DNA from 2 places in the Catenuloplanes indicus genome. Region 1 is predicted to be linked to the other one. Evidence: riboswitches for the same ligand, from Rfam matches in the RefSeq annotation. Region 1 holds a riboswitch; the other holds the start of a gene.
The links. Region 1 has a riboswitch for thiamine pyrophosphate ahead of J2S42_RS14430 (ECF transporter S component). Riboswitches for the same ligand answer to the same signal wherever they lie in the genome.

Region 1 (7,307 bases):
GGCCGGCCAGCGCGGCGGCCCGCCACCGGTGCGGCGGGCGGGACGCGTCCGGCCCGGCCAGCGCGGGGGCGCCCCGGACCGCGCCGGCGTCCGGGGCGAGCAGGCCGCCGAGCAGCCGGGCCAGCGTGGACTTGCCGGCGCCGTTCGGGCCGAGCACCGCGTGCACGTGCGCTGCCCGGACGGCCAGGTCGGTCGGGTCGAGGCGCCCGTGCACCGTGGCGCGGTCCGCGCGCAGCACCTCGTCGCCGGCCGCGTGCGTAGCCCGCCGGGGTGCGATCGGGTGGCCGGGCACCCAGATGCCGGCCTCGGCCAGCGCGGCGCCGTGCTCGGCGAACACCCGGTCCGGCGGCCCGTCCGCGAGCACGCCGCCGCCCGCGGCCAGCACCACCACTCGGTTGATCAGCGGCAGAACCTCGGCGACTCGGTGCTCGACCACGATCAGCGCGGTGTCCGGGCCGAGCGCGCGGGCCAGCGCGTCCCGGATCAGCGCGGCACCGGCCGGGTCCAGGTTCGCGGTCGGCTCGTCGAGCAGCAGCAGCCCGGGACGCATGGCCAGCACGCCGGCCAGCGCGAGCCGCTGCGCCTCACCGCCGGAGAGCGCCGCGGTCGGCCGGTCCCGGCCGTAGCGGAATCCGGCCAGGTCGAGGGCCTGATCCACGCGTGGCCAGATCTCCGGTCCGGGCACGCCCAGGTTCTCCAGGCCGAACGCCACGTCGTCACCGGCGCGGCTCATCACCAGCTGGCTCTGCGGATCCTGGAACAACAGCCCGGCGTGCTCCGCCTTGATCACGCCCTCGGACTCGCCGGAGTCTTCCGGCAGCAGCCCGGCGAGCGCGGCCAGCAGCGTGGACTTGCCGGCGCCCGAGGCACCGAGCAGCAGTACGCGTTCGCCGGCCTCGACGGTGAGGTCCAGGCCGCGCACGGCCCAGTCCCGCCGGCCGGCGAACCGCCACCCGAAGCCCCGGACGTCGGCACGCATCTAGACCCGGTCCCGTTCCCGGCCGGACGGGAACCGGTCGAGCACGCCGGTCGCGGCCAGCGCGCGGGCCAGCGCCCACGAGCCCGCGCCCGCGATCACGGCCGCGCTCAGCGCGGTGATCACGATCATCGGGATCCGGAACGTGACCAGGTCGTTCGCGGCGTAGTAGGCGAACGTGTCCCAGAGCGCGGCCGCGAGCCCGGCCAGCAGGCCGGACAGCACCGCGACCGGCAGCCGGAACGAGCGGTAGCCGGTCGCCAGGAACGCCAGCTCCGCGCCCAGACCCTGGAGCAGGCCCTGCGGGATGACCGTGGTGCCCCAGGCGTTGCCGAGGAGCGCGGAGATGATCGCGGCCAGCGTCTCCGCGTAGAGCGCGGCGCCGGGCTTGCGGATGATCAGGCCGGCCAGCACGCCCGGGATCAGCCAGACGCCGTAGAGCACCGCCTGCGCGGGCGGGAAGAACGCGAACGCGGCCTCGGTGCCGCCCCAGACCAGGCCCCACGCCCAGAAGACCACGCCGAACGCGGCGGCGATCACCGAGGCGACGACGATGTCGACGGTGCGCCACCTGTTTGAGGTGTTGCTCATGATGTATTACCCCCTGAACACGATGGGGGGAAGACGCGCGCCACGGTTCCGGCGGACGGAACCGTGGCGCGGCGATGGAGTGGAAGACCGAACTCCCTGCGCTGGCATTACCCAGATCAGGTGGTTGAGGGTCTGCGGCGTGCTCCGCCGCACTCTCAGCGCTGTGCGCTCCCCTGTCGGATGTGAAGTTGTCTCGCTGACGCTACCGCAGGGTGACCGGCTGTTGGACGCTAGGGTTGTGGGCGTGACGCAGACCTTCTCGGACGACGAGATCGACTGGTCGGCCGCGCCGCCACCCGGTCAGAAGCCGCCGCGGCGCACACCGCTCGGCGGCCGGGTCGGGTCGGTCGAGGTGCTGGCCGTGCTGCTGGTGCTGCTGGTGATCTTCCGCAACCCGCTCGGCGGCCTGATCTCCGCGCCGGTCCTGCAGACCTGGACCACCGTCTTCGTCTCGGTGATGGTGCAGGCCGTGCCGTTCCTGGTCTTCGGCGTGCTGCTGTCCGCCGTGATCGCGGTCTTCGTGCCGCGCTCGTTCTGGGCGAAGGCGCTGCCCAGGCACCCGGCGCTGGCGGTCCCGGTGGCCAGCGCGGCCGGTGTGGTGCTGCCCGGCTGCGAGTGCGGCTCCGTGCCGATCGCCGGCTCGCTGATCCGGCGCGGTGTCACGCCGGCCGCCGCGCTCGCGTTCCTTCTGGCCGCGCCCGCGATCAACCCGATCGTGCTGACCGCCACCGCGGTCGCGTTCCCGAACAATCCGGAGATGGTGGTGGGCCGCGCGGTCGCCAGCCTGATCGTGGCGATGATGATGGGCTGGCTCTGGCTGCGCCTCGGCAAGGCCGACTGGATCAAGCTGCCGCACCGGCCCGACCTCGACGGCGTCTCGAAGATGCAGGCGTTCTGGGCCGCCACCCGGCACGACATCGTGCACGCGGGCGGCTTCCTGGTGATCGGCGCCGCCGCGGCCGCAACGATCAACGTGGTGGTGCCGGAGGCGTGGCTGCAGAGCCTCGCCGAGCAGCCGGTGCTGGCCGTGCTGGCGCTGGCCGTGCTCGCGGTGCTGCTCTCCATCTGCTCCGAGGCGGACGCGTTCGTGGCCGCCTCGCTCTCCCAGTTCTCGCTCACGTCGCGGCTGGTGTTCCTGGTCGTCGGCCCGATGGTCGACCTGAAACTGATCTCGATGCAGATCGGCGTCTTCGGGCGCCGCTTCGCCACCCGGTTCGCGCCGGCCACGTTCGTGGCGGCGGTCCTGGTGGCCTCCGGTGTGGGGATGGTGCTGCTGTGATGGGGGTTCGGGGATGAATCGTCAGGCCCAAGCGGTGATCATGCTGCTGTTCGGCGGCGCGATCCTGAAGGCGTCCATCGGCGATCTCTACCTGCGCTACGTCAAGGAGATGCTGCAACCGTTCCTGATCGCCTCCGCGCTGCTGCTCATCGCGGCCGGCGTGATGACGCTCTGGTACGACCTGCGCAAGCCGGAGGTCGCGCACGACCACGAGGAGGACGACGGCCACGGGCACAAACATCACGAGCCGCGCGTCGGCTGGCTGCTGATCCTACCGGTGCTCGGCCTGCTGTTGGTCGCGCCGCCCGCGCTCGGCGCCTACGCGGCCGGCCAGTCCGGCAGCGCGCTCGCCGGCCAGCAGGCCGAGTCCGACTACCCGGCGCTGCCGGAGGGCGACCCGGTCAAGGTGACCATGCTGGACTACGCGTCCCGGGCCGTCTTCGACGAGGGGAAGTCGCTGACCGACCGGCGGCTGCTGCTCACCGGCTTCGTCACGCAGGGGCCGGACGGGCAGCCGATGCTGGCTCGCATGATCCTCAGCTGCTGCGCCGCGGACGGCCGGCCGATCAAGGTCGGTCTGAGCGGCAACGTGCCGGCCGCCGTACCCTCGGACACATGGATCGAGGTCACCGGCTCCTACACCGCGCAGACGGCGAAGGACCCGGTCAACGAGGCCACGGTTCCCTACCTGGAGGTCGAGACGTGGCAGGAGATCCCGGCGCCGAAGCAGCAGTACGAGTAGCCGCCCGCGGGTTCACGTTCGACGTCCGCGCCGGCGGGCCGGCGGACGGCGAGCCGATTTTGCTGCTGCACGGCTTCCCGCAGCACAGCGCGGAGTGGGACCTGGTGGTGCCGCACCTGCACGCGGCCGGTCTGCGGACGTACGCGCTGGACCAGCGCGGTTACTCCGCGGGCGCGCGCCCGTCCGGCGCGGCCGCGTACACGCTCGCGGAACTGGTCGCGGACGCGGTCGCGGTGCTGGACGCGCTCGGCCTGGAGTCCGCGCACGTGTGCGGGCACGACTGGGGCGCGATGGTCGCCTGGGCGCTGGCCGGCGCGCACCCGGACCGGGTGCGGTCGCTCACCGCCGTCTCCGTGCCGCACCCGCGCGCGATGGGCTGGGCCCTGCGCAACGACCGTGACCAGCGCCGCCGCTCGTCGTACATCCTGCTGTTCCGGCGGCGGTTCCTGGCCGAGGCGGTGCTGCTCGCGTTCCGCGGCCGGGCGCTGCGGACGATGCTGATCGGCGCGCGCGCCGATCTCTACGTGTCCCGGATGCGCGAGCGCGGCGCGCTGACCGCGGCGCTGAACTGGTACCGCGCACCGGCCTCGCTGCAGACCGGCCGGATCGAGGTGCCCACCACGCTGGTCTGGAGCGACGGCGATCCGGCGCTCGGCCGAGCCGGTGCGGAGCGCACCGCGCGGTACGTGACCGCGGATTACCGGTTCGCCGCGGTGAACGGCGTCGACCACTGGGTGCCGGAGCGGGTTCCACAACTGTTGGCCGACGAGATCATCGCCAGGGCCGGTATCGTCACCGGGTGAGTCTCCTTCCGCCGACCCGTTCCTCGCTGGCCGCGGACCTGGCCGCCCTCGGCGTCCGTCCCGGCGGCGTCGTGCTGGTGCACAGCTCGCTGCGCGCGATCGGCTGGGTGTGCGGCGGCGCGGAGGCGGTGGTGCTGGCGCTGCGCGACGTGCTCGGCCCGGACGGCACGCTGGTGGTGCCCGCGCACACCCCGGTCAATTCGGACCCGGCCCGCTGGGTCAATCCGCCGGTGCCGGTCGAGTGGTGGGACGTGATCCGCGCGGAGACGCCCGCGTTCGACCCCGCGCGCACGCCCAGCCGGGCCATGGGCGCGGTGGCCGAGCAGGTGCGTACCTGGCCGGGCGCGCGACGCAGCGATCACCCGCAGGTGTCGTTCGCCGCGCTCGGGCCACAGGCCACGGAGATCACCGAGGGGCACGCGCTCGGCGACGGGCTGGGCGAGACGTCCCCGCTCGGCCGGCTGTACCGGCTCGGCGCGGACATCGTGATGCTCGGCACCGGCTGGGACACGTGCACGTCGTTCCACCTGGCCGAGTACCGCTGGAACCGGGCGCCCCGGCACACCGAGGGCGGCGCGGTACGCGGGCCGGACGGCGCGCGTACCTGGGTGACCTGGGAGGACGTGGCGTTTGACGCGTCCGATTTCGAGCTGATCGGCGCTGATCTGCCCGAGTTCGTACCGGTCCACACCGGAGTGGTCGGCACCGGCACCGGCACGCGCGTCGCACTGCCGGCCGCGGTCGACTTCGCGGCTCGCTGGCTGCCGCTCCACCGGGTTTGATCTTCACGCGGTCCGGGCATCAGAGGGCCCGCTGAAGCACATATGGAGGGCAGGCGATGGCGCACACCAAGGAGACCGAGAAGCAACGCTGGGACCGCAACTTCCAGGACCTGCTCCAGGAGTTGCGCGTGGCGCAGACCGGCGTCCAGATCCTCTTCGCGTTCCTGCTCACGCTGCCGTTCGCGGCCGGCTTCGGCCAGACCACGCAGCTGCAGAAGGACGTGTACCTGATCGCGCTGGTCTCCGCCGCGTTCGCCACCGCGATGATCATTTCGCCGGTCGCGTTCCACCGCGCGCTGTTCCGCCAGGGCCGCAAGCCGGAGCTGGTCAAGTACGCGCACAAGATGGCGACCGGCGGGCTCGCGTTCATGCTGATCTCGATGGTCAGCTCCGTCTTCGTGATCACGGACTTCCTGCTGAACCTGACCTGGGCGATCGTGCTCACCGCCGTCACCGGACTGTGGTTCGCCACGTTCTGGGCGCTGCTGCCGTTCGCGCGCCGCAACTGGGCGGACGACGACGAGGAGGACGACGACGTCGCCTATGCGGAGGAGAGCAACGAGCCGGTGCTGCCCAACCCGCGCTGACAGCGGGTAGCGTGCTGAGGCAGGAGGGTACGGCGTGCGTCCGTACCGTGTCAGGGGTTGTGCCGTGACGACCACAGACCGTTCCGACGCCACGCGGCGTGCCGACGTCTCCGAGCGGGAGGCCCGCCGCGTCGCGGAGGAGGCCCGCACACAGGAGTGGGACCGGCCGAGCTTCGCCAAGGAGCTGTTCCTCGGCCGGTTCCGGCTCGACCTGATCGATCCGTACCCGGACGACGACCCGGCGCGGGCCGGCGACGCCGCGGAGTTCCTCGGGCGCCTGGAGGCGTTCCTGCGGTCCGAGGTGGACGGCGCCCTGATCGAGCGTGCGGCCCGGATTCCGGACGAGGTGCTCACCGGCCTGGCCGCGCTCGGCGCGTTCGGCATGACGATCGATCCACGGTACGGCGGGCTCGGGCTCTCCCACCTGCACTACTGCCGCGCGCTCACGCTGGTCGGGTCGGTCAGCCCGGCGCTCGGCGCGCTGCTCTCCGCGCACCAGTCGATCGGCGTACCGCAGCCGTTGAAGCTCTTCGGCACGGAGGCGCAGCGCCGCGCGTTCCTGCCCCGGCTGGCCGCCGGCGAGGTGTCCGCGTTCCTCCTCACCGAGCCGGACTCCGGCTCCGACCCGGCCCGGTTGCGCACCACCGCCACGCCGGTCGACGGCGGCTACCGGCTCAACGGTGTCAAACTCTGGGCCACCAACGGCACGATCGCGTCACTGCTGGTCGTGATGGCCCGGGTGCCGGACGCCGGGATCACCGCGTTCGTGGTCGAGGGCGACAGCGAGGGCGTCACGGTCGAGCGCCGCAACGAGTTCCTCGGCCTGCGCGGCCTGGAGAACAGCGTCACCCGCTTCCACGACGTGTTCGTACCGGACCGGAACGTGGTCGGCGGCGTCGGTCGTGGATTGAAGATCGCATTGACGACGCTGAACACCGGCCGCCTGTCGCTGCCCGCGCTGTGCGTGGCCGCCGGGAAGTGGTCACTGGCCGCCGCGCGCGAGTGGTCCGCCGCCCGCGTCCAGTGGGGACAGCCGATTGGCCGGCACGAGGCGATCGCGAAGAAGCTGTCGTTCATCGCGGCCACCACCTACGGCATGGAGTCCATGCTGGAGCTGTCCTGCCTGCTCGCGGACGAGGAAGGCGGCGACATCCGGATCGAGGCCGCACTCGCCAAGCTGTACGCCAGCGAGATGGGCTGGCAGATCGCGGACGAGCTGGTGCAGATCCGCGGCGGCCGCGGCTACGAGACCGCGGCGTCGCTGGCCGCGCGCGGCGAACGCCCGCTCGCCGCCGAGCAGCAGCTGCGCGACCTGCGGATCAACCGGATCTTCGAGGGCTCCACCGAGATCATGCACCTGCTGATCGCGCGCGAGGCGGTCGACGCGCACCTCCAGGTCGCCGGCGACATCATCGACCCGGAGGTCAACCTGACCGGCAAGGCCCGCGCCGGCGCCCGGGCCGGTGCGTTCTACGCGAAATGGCTGCCCACGCTGGCCGTCGGCAAGGGCCAGACCCCGGGGCGTACGCGGACTTCGGTCACCTGGC
Region 2 (7,307 bases), 1.0 Mb from region 1:
GTGTCCCAGAGCATGACGTCGGGGCCCGGCACTTCGAGGGCGGGCCAGGCGCCGCTGGGTGGGGTGGCGGTGCGGCGTGAGCGCGGTTCGTGTTCTGCGGCTGGGCGACCGTCGTCCGCTTCGCCGTGCTGCCCGTACGCCATGTCGCACAGGGTAATGGACATCCTGGCCGGTTCGCCTCTATCCACATAGCGCGCGAGTCGACAGATTAGACATTTTGCTTGTTCCGGGCGTTGGAACCCCGGTTCTGCGGCGTGCGGGCGGGGAGGAAGAATGCGGGGCGTGACCGCCGAGCACTACTTCAGCGCTGAACCGGCTGCCCCCGCAGGGCGGCACGAGGTGTCGTTCACCGTTCAGGGACGGGACTACGTGCTCGTCGCGGCCCGTGGCGTCTTCTCGGCGGCGCGTCTCGACCCTGGTACGGCCGTTCTGCTCAAAAAGGCAAACCTCCCCGAACCGGGAGTTAAGGGATCCTTCCTCGATCTCGGGTGTGGCTTCGGCCCGATCACGGCCGTACTGGCGACCGAGGCGCCGGCCGCGACCGTCCATGCGGTGGACGTCAACGCGCGTGCCCGCGAGCTCACCGCGGAGAACGCGGAGCGGCTGGGTGCCGCGCGCCGCGTCGTGGTGAACGCGCCGGACGACGTACCCGCTGATGTGGTCTTCGATCAGATCTGGAGCAATCCGCCGATCCGGATCGGTAAGGCGGAGCTGCACGACCTGCTCGACCGCTGGCTGCCGCGGCTCGCGCCGGACGGCGTCGCGTGGCTGGTCATCGCGCGGCACCTCGGCGGCGACTCGCTGCACCAGTGGCTGACCGACCGCGGTTGGGCCGTCGAGCGGCACGCCAGCCAGAAGGGGTACCGGGTCCTGCGGGTCAGTCGCCCCTGACGCGGAAAAGGGCTGGTCGGCGGGGCACCGGATCGGCCATCATCCGGCCGTGGGATATGTGGACGTGGCCGGAGCGGGGCATACGCTGGCGGACGGGCGGGTGCTGTTCGAGGACGTCTCGTTCCGCGTCGGCGAGGGCGCCAAGATCGCGCTGGTCGGGCCGAACGGCGCCGGTAAGACGACGTTGCTGCGCATGATCGCCGGCGATCTGGCCGTGCAGCAGGGCAGCATCGCGCGGGTCGGTGGCCTGGGAGTGATGCGGCAGTTCATCGGCATGATCGCGGACGAGACCACGCTCGGCGGCCTCGCGCTGTCGCTCTCCCCGCCCGCGCTGCGCGACGCCGGTGCGCGGCTGACCGCGGCCGAGGCCGCGATGCACCGGGCGGAGAGCGAGAAGACCCAGATGGGGTACGCGTCCGCGCTCGCCGCCTGGGGCGAGGCCGGCGGGTACGACGCGGAGGTCACGTTCGACACCGCCAGCGTCGCCGCGCTCAAGCTCCCGTGGGACCGCGTCCGCGACCGGCCGGTGGCCACGCTCTCCGGCGGCCAGCAGAAGCGGTTCGCACTGGAGCTGTTGCTCCGCGGCACCGACGAGGTGCTGCTGCTGGACGAGCCGGACAACTTCCTGGACGTGCCCGGCAAGCGCTGGCTGGAGGCGCGGCTGCGCGAGTCCGGCAAGTCCGTGCTCTACGTGTCGCACGACCGGGAGCTGCTCGCCCAGACCGCGGACCGGGTGGTGGCGGTCGAGGGCGGCGGCGCGTGGACGCACCCGGGCGGGTTCGCCAGCTGGCACGCCGCGCGCGGCGCCCGGCACGAGCGGATGGAGGAGGCACGCCGGCGCTGGGACGAGGAGCACGTCAAGCTGCGCGAACTGGTCCTCACGCTGAAGAACAAGGCCGCGTTCAACGACGGGCTGGCGTCGCGCTACCAGGCCGCGCAGACCCGGCTGCGCAAGTTTGAGGAGGCCGGGGCACCGCCGCTGCCGCCGAAGGACCAGGAGATCGCGATGCGGCTCGGCGGTGGGCGCACCGGCAAGCGGGCGATCGTCTGCGAGCAGCTGGAGATGGACGGGCTGACGTACCCGTTCGATCTGGAGGTCTGGTACGGCGACCGGGTGGCCGTGCTCGGCGCGAACGGCACCGGGAAGTCGCACTTCCTGCGCCTGCTCGCGCGCGGCGGCACCGACCCTGAGCCGGACGCCGAACCGATCTCCGGCGTGGTCCTGGAGCCGGTACCGCACGACGGCGTGGCCCGGCTCGGCGCGCGCGTGCGCCCCGGTCACTTCTCGCAGACGCACGACCGGCCCGAGCTGCGCGACCGTACGCTGGTCGAGATCCTCTGGCGCGGCGACGAGCACCGCTTCGGGCTGGACCGGCACGGCGCGATGCGGGTGCTGAACCGGTACGAGCTGGCAGCGCAGGGCGACCAGGTCTTCGGCACGCTCTCCGGCGGTCAGCAGGCACGGTTCCTGGTGCTGCTGCTGGAGCTGTCCGGCGCCACGCTGTTGCTGCTCGACGAGCCGACCGACAATCTCGACCTGGCCTCGGCCGAGGCACTGGAGGAGGGCTTGAAGGCCTTCGACGGTACGGTCCTGGCCGTCACCCACGACCGCTGGTTCACCCGGTCGTTCGACCGGTTCGTGCTCTTCCAGGGTGACGGCGAGGTCGTCGAGACGCCGGAGCCGGTCTGGGACGTGGCCTGACCGGACACTCCGGAGCGGGCGCCCGCGCGCGCGATCATGGACCAGCGCGCGCGGTGAGACAAGGTCAATGAGCGCTGTGTCACGGGGCTTTACGTCTGCGTAATCGTCGGCGTATGGTCGGCCACGAACACAACAACCCCACGGGAGTCCGGTGCACCGGGCTGAGAGGGGGGCTGTGCAGCCCCCGACCGTCGAACCTGATCCGGATCATGCCGGCGCAGGGAGGATGTGGACGATGTGGACGCGACCCTAGGACGACTGCATCTCATCACCGACGCACGCCCCGGCCGGGACCCGGTCGGCACCGTGCGGGCCGCGCTGGCGGCACACGCGGCGGCCGGGGACGCGGTCCGGGCCGCCACCGGGCCGCTCGTCGTGCAGGTGCGCGTCGAGGACGACGCCACCGACCTGGACGCCTACCAGCTGGCGGTACGGGTGCGCGAGCTGTGCGCCGCGGCCGGCGCGACCTGCCTGATCAACGACCGGCTGCACGTGGCGCTCGCGGTGGGCGCGGACGGCGGGCACGTGGGCGCGCTGGACCTTCCGGTCGCGGCGGCGCGGCGGGTGCTCGGGCCGGGCGCGATCCTCGGCGCCACCGCGCGGACCTCCGGCGTAGGACGGGCCGCGATCGCGGGCGGCGCGTCCTATCTAGGCGTGGGGCCCTGCTACGCGACCAGCACGAAGGACGGGCTGCCGTCGCCGCTCGGGCCGGCCGGGCTGGCCGCGGTCACCGGCGCGGTGCCGGTGCCGGTGGTCGCGATCGCGGGCGTCACCGCGGCCCGGGTGGCGGAGCTGCTCGCGGCCGGCGCACACGGCGTGGCGGTGGTCGGCGCGGTCAGCGGCGCCGCCGATCCCGGGCGCGCGGTGAGTGAGCTGCTGCGGGAACTGGCCCGCGCGGCGGTCGACCACGATCAGCGCGATCGGGACCAGCACGGCCGGGATCGGCAGGACGACGCCGAGCCGGCCCGGGGAGGTGTGCGGTGACCACCCATCGGCGTTCCGGCCGGGCCGAGATCGGCATCGTGGGCGGCGGCCCCATCGGACTGTCGATCGCCTGGTCCTGCGCCCGGCGCGGATTCGACGTCGCGGTCTACGACGACGCCACGCCGGCGGTGGACGGCCACGCCGGGCCGGTGGCGGCCGGTGCCCGGGACACGCCGTGGACCGGCCGGGATCACGTACCGGCGGCGGCCGGCGGCGGGCGGGCGGCGGTCGGCGGGGTGCACGGGGCCTGGGAGGTGGCGGCCGGGATGCTGGCGCCGATCGGCGAGGCCTACTTCGGCGAGACCGAACTGACCGCGCTGCTGGTCGACTCGGCCGCGCGCTGGCCCGCCTTCGCCGCGGAGCTGGCGGCCGCCGCCGGGACCGGCGTCGGATACCGCTCCGAGGGCACGCTCGCGGTGGCACTGACCGCGGACGACCTGGCCGCCGCGACGCGCCTCATCACGTACCAGCGGGATCTGGGTCTTGCCGTCGAGCCGCTGACGCCGTCGGCGATGCGTGCCCACGAGCCGGTGCTGAGCCCGCGGGTGCGCGGCGGCGCGCTGATCTCCGGTGATCACCAGGTGGACCCGCGCCGGATGACCGCGGCGCTGCGGATCGCGGCCGCGCGTGCCGGCGTGCGGTTCGTTCGACGGCGGGTCGCGGACGTGTCCGAGGTGTACGCCGACCGGGTGGTGGTCGCGGCCGGATGCGGTACGGCGGCGCTGACCGGCCTGCCGGTGCGGCCGGTGCGCGGCGAGGTGCTGCGGCTGCGCGCACCGCACCGGGAGCCCGGCTTCACGCACGTGATCAGGGGGTACGCGGACGGCCGCGAGGTCTACCTGGTGCCGCGGCGGGACGGCGAGGTGGTGGTCGGCGCGACCGCGCACGAACGGGCGGACGACGACGTGACCGCGGGCGCGGTGCTGGAGCTGCTCCGCGCGGCGGCCGGCCTGATCCCGGAGATCGAGGAGTACGCGCTGGTCGAGGCGCAGTCCGGCGCGCGACCGGGTTCGCCGGACAACCGGCCGGTCCTCGGGCACTGGACCGCGGGGAGTCGCGAGGTCGTGGTGGCGGCCGGTCACTACCGGCACGGGATCCTGCTGACCCCGGTCACCGCGGATCTGATCACGACGTTGCTGCTGGACGGCACGGCGCCACCGGACGCGTTCGCGGCGGCGCGATTCGCGGACCGGCGGCGTGACTCACGGAACGGAGGACGGCGTGCGCGTGACGGTGAACGGTGACGAGCGCGACCTGACGGGCACGGTCGCGGACGCGGTGGCGGAGTTGACCGGCGCGCATCGGGGCGTGGCGGTCGCGGTCAACGGTGAGGTGGTGCCACGCGGGCGGTGGGCGGAGACGCCGCTGTCCGACGGGGACCGCATCGAGGTGCTCAGCGCGGCACAGGGCGGGTGAGGAGATGGACGATCTGATCATCGGCGGCGAGCGATTCGGCTCGCGGCTGATCCTGGGAACCGGCGGCGCGGCGAACCTGGACGTGCTGGAACGGGCGATCAAGGCGTCCGGCACCGAGATGGTGACGGTCGCACTACGCCGGATAAATGCGCAGAAATCATCGGACGGGCTGCTGGACGTGGTGGGCCGGACCGGCGTGCGGCTGCTGCCGAACACGGCCGGCTGCCGGACCGCGGCGGAAGCGGTGAAGCTGGCGCACCTGGCCCGCGAGGCGTTCGGCACCGCGTGGATCAAGCTGGAGGTGATCGGCGACGAGCGCACGCTGCTGCCGGACGGCGTCGAGCTGGTGCCGGCCGCGGAACGCCTGGTCGCGGACGGGTTCACGGTCCTGCCGTACACGAACGACGATCCGATCCTGGCCCGTCGCCTCGCGGACGCCGGCTGTGCCGCGGTGATGCCGGCCGGCTCGCCGATCGGCTCCGGCCTCGGCATCGGCAACCCGCACCACCTGCGGCTGCTGCGCCAGGCCGTGGACGTGCCGGTGATCCTGGACGCCGGCGTCGGCACCGCGTCGGACGCGGCGCTGGCGATGGAGCTCGGCTGCGACGCGGTGCTGCTGGCCACGGCCGTGACCCGGGCGGAGGACCCGGAGCGGATGGCGACCGCGATGCGCCTCGCGGTCGAGGCCGGTTTCCTGGCCGCGCACGCCGGCCGCATCCCGCGGCGCTTCCACGCGCTCGCGTCCACGCCGGACGAGGGGCGGCCGGACCTGTGAACCTCATCGTGGTGACGGACCGGGCGCAGGCGTCGCACGGCCTGACCGCGACGATCGAAGCGGCGGTCGACGGCGGCGCACGCTGCGTGCTGCTCCGCGAGAAGGACCTGCCCGCCGCCAGCAGACGGGGGTTGGCCGACGAGCTGCGGGCTATCCTGGCGCCGGCCGGCGGGCGGCTGATCGTGGCCGGGCCGGACCCGCTCGGCGGTGACGCGGTGCACCTCAGCGCATCTGATCCCGTCCCGCCGGCCGGGTTGCCGCTGGTCGGGCGCTCCTGCCACGACGAGGCCGAGCTGGCGCGGCTGACCACCGAGGACTACGTCACGATCTCGCCGGTCTTCCGGACCAGATCCAAGCCGGCGTACGACCGGGCGCTGGGCCTGTCCGGACTGCGCGCGCTCGCCGGCCGTACCGTGGCGAAGGTTTTTGCCCTCGGCGGGATCGAGACCCGCGCGGCCGCGCGGGCCTGTGTGGCGGCGGGCGCGGCCGGTGTGGCCGTGATGGGTGCCGTGATGCGCGCGCCCGATCCCGCGGCGCTGGTCGCCGAGCTGGTGACGGCATGAGTACGCCGCCGGTCGCGCTGACCGTCGCGGGCTCCGACTCGGGCGCGGGCGCGGGCATCCAGGCGGACCTGAAGGTGTTCGCGGCGCAGCACGTCTACGGCACGTCGGCGATCACCGCGATCACGGCGCAGAACACGCGCGGCGTCGCGGACGTGCACCCGCTGCCCGCGGCGGTGGTCGGCACGCAGATCGACGCGGTGCTGGACGACATGCCGGTCGCGGCCGTCAAGATCGGGATGCTGGGCGGCGCCGACGTGGCGGACGAGGTGGCCGCGCGGGCCCGCGACGGGCTGCTGCCCAACCTGGTGCTGGACCCGGTGCTGTACGCCACGTCCGGCCATCGGCTCGGCGCGCTCGCGGTGGTCGAGCGGGTGCTGCCGTACGCGCTGCTGGTCACGCCGAACCGGGACGAGGCCGCCGCGCTGGCGGGTACGCCGGTGGAGACGGTCGCGGAGATGGCCGCGGCCGCGCGCGTGATCGCCGACAGCGGCGCGCGGTGCGTGGTGGTGACCGGCGGCGAGGAGGACGGCGACGCGGTCGACGTGCTCTGGACCGGCGAGGAGGTGCGCCTGCTGCGCTCGCCGTGGGTGCCTACCGACAACGACCACGGCACCGGCTGCACGTTCTCCGCCGCGGTCGCGGCCCGGCTCGCGCACGGCGACGACCTGTTCGCCGCGCTGGAGACCGCCAAACGATATGTGGCCGCGGCCCTGGCCGGGGCGCGGCTGTGGAAGGTGGGCGGCGGCCGAGGACCGCTGGACCACTTCTCTTTCTAGATCTCTTCTCACGGAGGTGTGTGGTGACTTCTGTCCGCCGTAAGTCCTATGTGGACGGTGTCCGGCCGGGCGTCCGGGTGCCGTTCGCCGAGGTCGACCTGACCGACGGCAGCGAGCCGGTGCGGCTCTACGACACGTCCGGGCCGGGCAGCGACCCCGCCGCCGGGCTGCCGCCGCTGCGCGGGCCGTGGATCGCCGAG

Region 2: another riboswitch for thiamine pyrophosphate. It lies ahead of J2S42_RS18970 (thiamine phosphate synthase); the one in region 1 lies ahead of J2S42_RS14430 (ECF transporter S component).

Annotation. Positions count from the first base shown of each region.
Region 1 is NZ_JAUSUZ010000001.1:3,218,521-3,225,827, reverse strand. It holds gene J2S42_RS14435 (ABC transporter ATP-binding protein) at 1-979, opposite strand, end outside; gene J2S42_RS14430 (ECF transporter S component) at 980-1,567, opposite strand; TPP riboswitch at 1,643-1,752, opposite strand; gene J2S42_RS14425 (permease) at 1,812-2,846, shown strand; gene J2S42_RS14420 (TIGR03943 family putative permease subunit) at 2,860-3,588, shown strand; gene J2S42_RS14415 (alpha/beta fold hydrolase) at 3,549-4,391, shown strand; gene J2S42_RS14410 (AAC(3) family N-acetyltransferase) at 4,388-5,173, shown strand; gene J2S42_RS14405 (DUF6328 family protein) at 5,230-5,760, shown strand; partial or broken gene J2S42_RS14400 (acyl-CoA dehydrogenase family protein) at 5,825-7,307, shown strand, end outside.
Region 2 is NZ_JAUSUZ010000001.1:4,232,739-4,240,045, reverse strand. It holds gene J2S42_RS18980 (class I SAM-dependent methyltransferase) at 283-891, shown strand; gene J2S42_RS18975 (ABC-F family ATP-binding cassette domain-containing protein) at 941-2,593, shown strand; TPP riboswitch at 2,724-2,835, shown strand; partial or broken gene J2S42_RS18970 (thiamine phosphate synthase) at 2,831-3,481, shown strand; gene thiO (glycine oxidase ThiO) at 3,574-4,821, shown strand; gene thiS (sulfur carrier protein ThiS) at 4,799-4,993, shown strand; gene J2S42_RS18955 (thiazole synthase) at 4,998-5,768, shown strand; gene J2S42_RS18950 (thiamine phosphate synthase) at 5,765-6,331, shown strand; gene thiD (bifunctional hydroxymethylpyrimidine kinase/phosphomethylpyrimidine kinase) at 6,328-7,107, shown strand; gene thiC (phosphomethylpyrimidine synthase ThiC) at 7,131-7,307, shown strand, end outside.